Pseudosulfitobacter pseudonitzschiae: one gene and its partner. The protein of the gene in region 2 interacts with the protein of the main gene of each other region in a pairwise test. Links are inferred from orthologs where the notes say so. Each region holds a gene or a part of one and is shown on either strand. Other genes may lie near its edges.

Region 1 (3,243 bases), 1.0 Mb from region 2 along the record:
ACCTATGCCCAGCTGGACGCCAGTGCCGACGAGATCGGCGCGCGGTTGATCGAACTTGGCGTGGTTGCGGGTGACCGTGTTCTGATGCTGGCCGAAAACTGTGTGGCCGCTGTGGCATTGTTGTTCGGTGCTTGGAAGATCGGCGCGACCGTGGTGCCGTTCAACGCGCGCCAGACCGCAGGCGAGGTGCAAAAGATCATCGACCATGCCGAGCCGAGTGCGCTGGTCTGCACCAGTGGCGCATCGGCGGATGCAGCCGCCCACGGGGTGCGGTTCGACGCGGTGGAAGCGGTGGGGGTTTACGGCACGCTGTCTTTTGCCCCCTTGGAGGGCGGCACGTCTGACGATGCCACCGATGTGGCGATTTTGCTGTACACCACCGGCACCACCGGCACACCCAAGGGCGTGATGTTGACTCACGCCAACGTGCGTTTCGGCGGGCTGACCTCGGCCAATCTGCGCAATATGACACCGGATGATGTGATTTATGGTGTGCTGCCGTTGACCCATGTGTTTGGCATGTGTTCGGTCATGGCAGCGGCTGTCTATATCGGCGCACCCGTGCGGCTGGCGGCGCGCTTTGACGTGGCGGCGACCTATGACGCCTTGCGCGATGGGGTGACACTGTGTTCGGCAGTGCCGCAGATGCACGCGCTGTTGATGGCTTACTCGAAAAAGATGGGCTATGCGCGGCTAGAGAGCCCCAGCTTGCGCTATGTGTCATCGGGTGCCGCGCCGCTGGACCCTGCGTGGAAACGTCAGGCCGAAGCGTTCTATGGCGTCGCCTTGCAGAATGGCTATGGCATGACCGAGACCAGCGCAGGCACGGCGGCCACCACCAACGAGATCGGCGACCCTGACATTTCGGTGGGACCAGCCCTTCCGGGGGTCGAGGTGGCGCTGGATATGGACGCGCCGGGGGCAGGCGATGGCGTGGGCGAAGTCATCACGCGCGGGCCGCAGATCATGAAGGGGTACTACAAAAACCCAGAGGAGACCGCCAAGGTGCTGTCGGCGGATGGCTGGCTGCATACGGGCGATCTGGGGCGGATTGACGAAAAAGGGCACCTGCACATTGTGGGGCGGTCGAAAGAGCTGATTATTCACGGCGGGTTCAACGTCTATCCGCCCGAGGTCGAGGCGGCGCTGAACGATCACCCGCAGGTTATTCAGGCGGCGGTGATCGGCCACAAGGTCGGGGCCGATGAAAAGGTGCTGGCGTTCTGTCAGGTGGCCGACGGCTGCGATGTCAGCGTCGAAGACCTGCGCGCCTTTGCCGCCGAACGGCTGGCGGGCTACAAGCGGCCCAGCCAAATCATTCTGGCGTCGTCCCTGCCCGCGGCACCCACGGGCAAGATCCTGAAGCACAAGTTGCTTGAAACCTTTGCCGATCAGATCGGCTGAGGCGCTTTTCGGGGCTTAGGTCCAGACGCCCTCGGCGGCGGCGCGAATGGCGCGGATGTTGTCACCGTAGGGCGCGGGGTTTTGCACCGAGCCGCCTTTGAACACAGCTGAGCCTGCGACCAGCACGTCGGCACCGGCCTGCGCCACCAGCGGGGCAGTTGCGGGATCGACGCCGCCGTCGATTTCGATATGCACGGGGCGGTCACCGATCATGCTGCGCAGGGCTTTGATCTTGGCGGTCATGTCGATGAACTTTTGCCCGCCGAAACCGGGGTTCACCGTCATCACGCAAACCAGATCCACCATATCCATCAGGTCTTCGACAGCGGACGCAGGTGTGCCGGGGTTCAGCGCGACACCTGCCTTGCATCCGGCTGCGCGGATCGCCTGAAGGGTGCGGTGGATGTGTGGGCCAGCCTCGATATGGGCGGTCAACACGTCGGCACCGGCCTGCGCGAAAGCGTCGATATAGGCATCGACCGGCGAGATCATCAGATGCACGTCCATCACGCCCTTGATGTGGGGACGGATCGCCGCACAGGTGGCGGGGCCGAAGGTGATGTTGGGCACGAAGTGGCCGTCCATCACGTCGACGTGGATCCAGTCCGCGCCTTGGGCTTCGGCGGCGGCACATTCGGCACCGAAGTTGGCGAAATCGGCAGCAAGGATGGAAGGGGCGATTTTGATGGCGCGGTCGAAGGTCATGGGGCAGCCTTTGGGTTGGGGTCGGGCTGTCTATAACGGGCCGGACCGCGCGTGGAAAGTGCGGGTGCCTCCGGCGGGAGTTTATTTGGCAAGATGAAGGATCAGATGTCGTAGTAGTCGCGATACCACGCGACGAAGGCGTCGATTCCGGTTTGAACCGGGGTGGCGGGACGTTTGCCGGTCAGGGTTTCCAGCAGGGTCGCGTCGGCCCATGTGGCGGGGACATCACCGGGCTGCATGTCTTTAAAGTTTATCTGTGCCTTGGTGCCGCAGGCGGATTCGATTGCGGCGATGAAATCCATCAGTTTGACCGGCGCGCCGTTGCCGATGTTGACGATACGGTGCGGTGCTACAGGGCTGAGGCTGTCGCCCGCAACCGGATTGTCGCGTTCGGGGGCGGCGTCGATCAGGGCGCTGATCGCGGCGGTCAGATCGTCGATATAGGTAAAGTCGCGCATCATGTCGCCGTGGTTGTAGACCTCGATCGGCTGATTGTTGAGGATGGCGCGGGTGAATTTGAAGTGGGCCATGTCGGGGCGGCCCCACGGCCCGTAGACGGTGAAGAAGCGGAACATGGTTACCGGTAGATCATAAAGGTGCGCATAGCTGTGGGCCATGTTCTCGGTCGCCTTTTTGGTGGCGGCGTAGAACGACATCTGGCTGTCGACCTTGTCGGTCTCGGTATAGGGCATTTGGGTGCTGGCGCCGTAGACCGAGGAGGTGGAGGCCAGCAACATATGCGTGGGTGGAAAGGCGCGGGCGGCTTCGAGAAGTTCGAATGTGCCAACAAGGTTCGCTTCGACGTAGGAGCGCGGGTTGTCGATGGAGTAGCGCACGCCCGCTTGGGCAGCCAGGTGGATGACCGCGTCGGGGCGGTGGCTGTCGAACAGGGTGCGCAGCGTGTCGGGGGTTTCCAGCCTGTCGGTGACGGCGGTGAACCCCGCGCTTTGGTTCAGCATCGCGTGGCGGCGGGTTTTTAGCGTGACGTCGTAGTAGTCGGTCATCGCATCCAGCCCAATCACTTTCCAGCCCTGATCCAGCAGGCGGCGGGCGGTGAAATAACCGATAAAGCCGGCTGATCCGGTGATGAGGGCGGTGCGTGTCATGGGGCGACTTTGGCGCAGGGCCGAGGTG
Region 2 (3,323 bases):
CTTCAACTGTTGTCGCGCAACCGTGCGAACACTTCGGCAGAGCAGGCAGACCGGTTGATCGAGCTTGCCACCAAGAGCGCGACGACACTGGCCAAGCTGGTCAATGACCTGCTGGAGACGCAAAGACTGGAAAGCCCTGACTTCCAGTTGAAATTCGATGCCTGCGATCTGGAAGAAATTGTGTCGGACGCGGTTGACGGAATGGAAACCTTTCAACCCGAAAAGAACATCAAGATCCTGTACAAAAAACAGGTGGGTGATGTACAGGTCTGGGCCGATGCCGACCGCTTGCGGCAGGTGATCGTGAATGTTCTGTCCAACGCGATGAAGTTTTCGCACGCCAACGCTTATGTCGATGTGAACCTCTATGCCGATGCGGGCATGGCCTATGTCGTCGTAAAGGACACGGGCGCGGGCATTCCTCCGGGATCCGAGGAAACGGTGTTTGGCCGCTTTACCCAAGTTGACGCGACCGACACAAAAAAGGTCTATGGCAGCGGTCTGGGCATGCACATTTCCAAACAACTGATGCTGCGCCACGGCGGCAGCATCCACTATGTCAGCGAGTTGGGCATGGGGTCGACGTTTACGATCTTGATCCCTGTGCATCACATGGCGTCAAGCTGAGCTATTCTGTCTAAAGCGGGTGGTCGTAAAAGCGCAGGATCGGTGCAAAGACCGGTTCGGGCGTGTAGAACGGCGGGCAAGGTGCAAAGCCAAGCGCCTCGTACAGCGCAATCGCTTCGGTCAGCAGATACATTGTGTCCAGCACCATGCGGTCGTAACCATCTGCGCGGGCGCGCTGCATTGCGTCCCGCATCAGCGCCTTGCCTGCACCATGCCCGCGCGCGCTGTCTTCGACAAAGACGCGCTTGATCTCGCAGGTGGTGGGCAGGTCCAACGGGTAGTACATCGCGCATCCCACAGCCAGGCCATCCAGTTCGGCCAGCAGTATATCTCCCGCAGGACGGGCATGGATGCGCGGCAGATCGTCGATCAGCGCGGCATAGCTGTCTTCGGAATAATAGGCGTTCACAATCGCCGGCGTCGCGGCGCAACGCGCCGCCAGCAGATCGCGATAACCCCAGCAAAGGCGCGCCAGCGCCTCTGCGTCCTCTGGAAACCGGATGGGGCGGATGGTCAGCGGCATCAGCGCAGGATGCTGCGGCCCGCGAATTCTGCGGTTTCGCCCAGCGCTTCTTCGATGCGGATCAGCTGGTTGTATTTCGCCAGCCGGTCGGACCGCGCCAGCGAGCCGGTCTTGATCTGGCCGCAGTTGGTCGCGACGGCGAGGTCAGCAATGGTCGCATCCTCGGTCTCGCCCGAGCGGTGGGACATCACGTTGGTGTATCCCGCACGGTGTGCCATATCGACCGCCTTTAGCGTTTCGGTCAGGGTGCCGATCTGGTTGACCTTGACCAGCATCGAATTGGCGCAGCCGCGCCCGATGCCGTCGGCCAAACGCACAGGGTTGGTCACGAACAGATCGTCGCCAACCAGCTGCACCTTGTCGCCCAGCACTTCGGTCAGGGTTTTCCAGCCGTCCCAGTCATCTTCGGACATGCCGTCTTCGATCGAGATGATCGGATAGTCGTTCACCAGCGCCGCCAGATAGGCCACATTTTCATCCGATGTCAGCGACTTGCCTTCGCCCGACAGTTCGTATTTGCCATCGCAGTAATATTCGGTCGCGGCACAATCCAGCGCCAGATAGATATCCTCGCCGGGTTTGTAGCCTGCTTTCTCAATGGATTTCAGAATGAAATCCAGCGCGTCGCGCGACGAGCTGATGTTGGGGGCAAAGCCGCCTTCGTCGCCGATGCCGGTGGACAGGCCGACGGCGGACAGCTCTTTTTTCAGGGTGTGGAACACTTCGGACCCCATACGCACCGCGTCGCGGATGCTGGTGGCCGACACCGGCATAATCATGAATTCCTGAATGTCGATCGGGTTGTCGGCATGTTCGCCGCCGTTGATGATGTTCATCATCGGCACCGGCAGAACCCGCGCCGAGGTGCCGCCCACATAGCGGTACAAAGGCTGCGAACAATAGTCTGCCGCCGCTTTGGCCGTAGCCAGCGATACGCCCAGAATGGCATTGGCGCCCAGACGGCTTTTGTTGTCGGTGCCGTCCAGTTCGATCATGATGGCGTCGATCTCGACCTGCTCCGTCGCGTCAATGCCCACCAGTGCCTCGGCGATCTCGCCGTTGACAGCGGCGCAGGCTTCCAGCACGCCCTTGCCCATATAGCGCGACTTGTCGCCATCGCGCTTTTCAACCGCTTCATAGGCGCCAGTGGATGCGCCCGATGGCACGGCTGCGCGGCCCATTGTGCCGTCTTCCAGTATCACGTCGACTTCGACGGTGGGGTTGCCACGGCTGTCGAGGATTTCGCGGGCGTGAATGTCGATAATGGTGCTCATTGGGAAATGTCCTTTGTGCTGGGCTTGGCAGGGTCATAACTTGGGTCGATGCGCAGGGGAAGGGGGGTGATCGGCCCCGCTGTGGTTTTGCGCCCTATCCTGCGTTCGCGCCAGACGGTGTAGATGCCCGATGCCACAATAATCGCCGCCCCCACATAGGTCAGCGTATCCACGCTTTCGGAAAAGGCAAAGATGCTGATGATCAATGCAAAAACCAGCCGCGAATAGCGGAAGGGCGTGACAAAACTGATCTCGCCCACGCGCATGGCGGCCACGATCCCGTAGTACGAGAAAACCCCGAACAGCACAGCGCCCCCCATCAGCAGCCAGTGTAACGGTTCGGGCCGGACCAAAGGCGTGCCGCTGACCACCAGCAGGACCACGCCGGTGGGAACCAAAGTCAGAAACGCCAGAAAACTCAACTGCATGGACGAGGTTGTCGCAGGCACACGCCGCGTTGCCAGATCGCGGATGGCCAGACCGATAACCCCCTGCAATGCAAACAACGACAATATGTCAAATCCGTCCAACCCCGGACGGATCACCAGCATCACACCGGCAAAGCCCACAAGGATCGCGGTCCAACGCCGCCAGCCCACCGGATCGCCCAGAAACAGCGCCGCGCCCAGCGTGACCACCAGCGGGGTCGCTTGCAAAATTGCCGAGGCGGTTGACAGCGGGATCAGCGCGATGGCCGTGATAAAGCCCAGCGTGCCGAGCAATTCGCCCGCATTGCGCAGCAGCACAGGACCGGACAGCGCCGCACGCGGAAACAGCTCGCGCTCCTGCGCGCGCACCAGCACGGCAAAGACGGAAGCCCCGCCGATTCCCAGCAAGCCCATAATCTGACCAACCGGCAAATCCTCGGACAACAGCTTGATAAAGCTGTCTTCAATGGC

The links.
Region 1: the proteins of eno (region 2) and rpe interact in binary tests that used the Escherichia coli proteins (3 or more experiments, as listed by UniProt). The link is inferred for Pseudosulfitobacter pseudonitzschiae from one-to-one orthologs.

What each region holds. Positions count from the first base shown.
Region 1 is NZ_CP022415.1:286,056-289,298, forward strand. The notes cover bases 265-3,183. They hold rpe (ribulose-phosphate 3-epimerase), read right to left. Parts: upstream 2,110-3,183; coding sequence 1,420-2,109; downstream 265-1,419. Other genes in these bases: SULPSESMR1_RS01295 (class I adenylate-forming enzyme family protein), read left to right, coding at 265-1,404; SULPSESMR1_RS01305 (SDR family NAD(P)-dependent oxidoreductase), read right to left, coding at 2,211-3,183. In the rest of the region: more of SULPSESMR1_RS01295, read left to right, coding at 1-264; more of SULPSESMR1_RS01305, read right to left, coding at 3,184-3,215. UniProt on the Escherichia coli protein: Catalyzes the reversible epimerization of D-ribulose 5-phosphate to D-xylulose 5-phosphate.
Region 2 is NZ_CP022415.1:1,334,231-1,337,553, forward strand. Bases 288-3,286 are described here. They hold eno (phosphopyruvate hydratase), read right to left. Parts: upstream 2,425-3,286; coding sequence 1,150-2,424; downstream 288-1,149. Other genes in these bases: SULPSESMR1_RS06420 (sensor histidine kinase), read left to right, coding at 288-627; SULPSESMR1_RS06425 (GNAT family N-acetyltransferase), read right to left, coding at 638-1,150; SULPSESMR1_RS06435 (DMT family transporter), read right to left, coding at 2,421-3,286. Also shown: more of SULPSESMR1_RS06420, read left to right, coding at 1-287; more of SULPSESMR1_RS06435, read right to left, coding at 3,287-3,323. UniProt on the Escherichia coli protein: Catalyzes the reversible conversion of 2-phosphoglycerate (2-PG) into phosphoenolpyruvate (PEP). It is essential for the degradation of carbohydrates via glycolysis.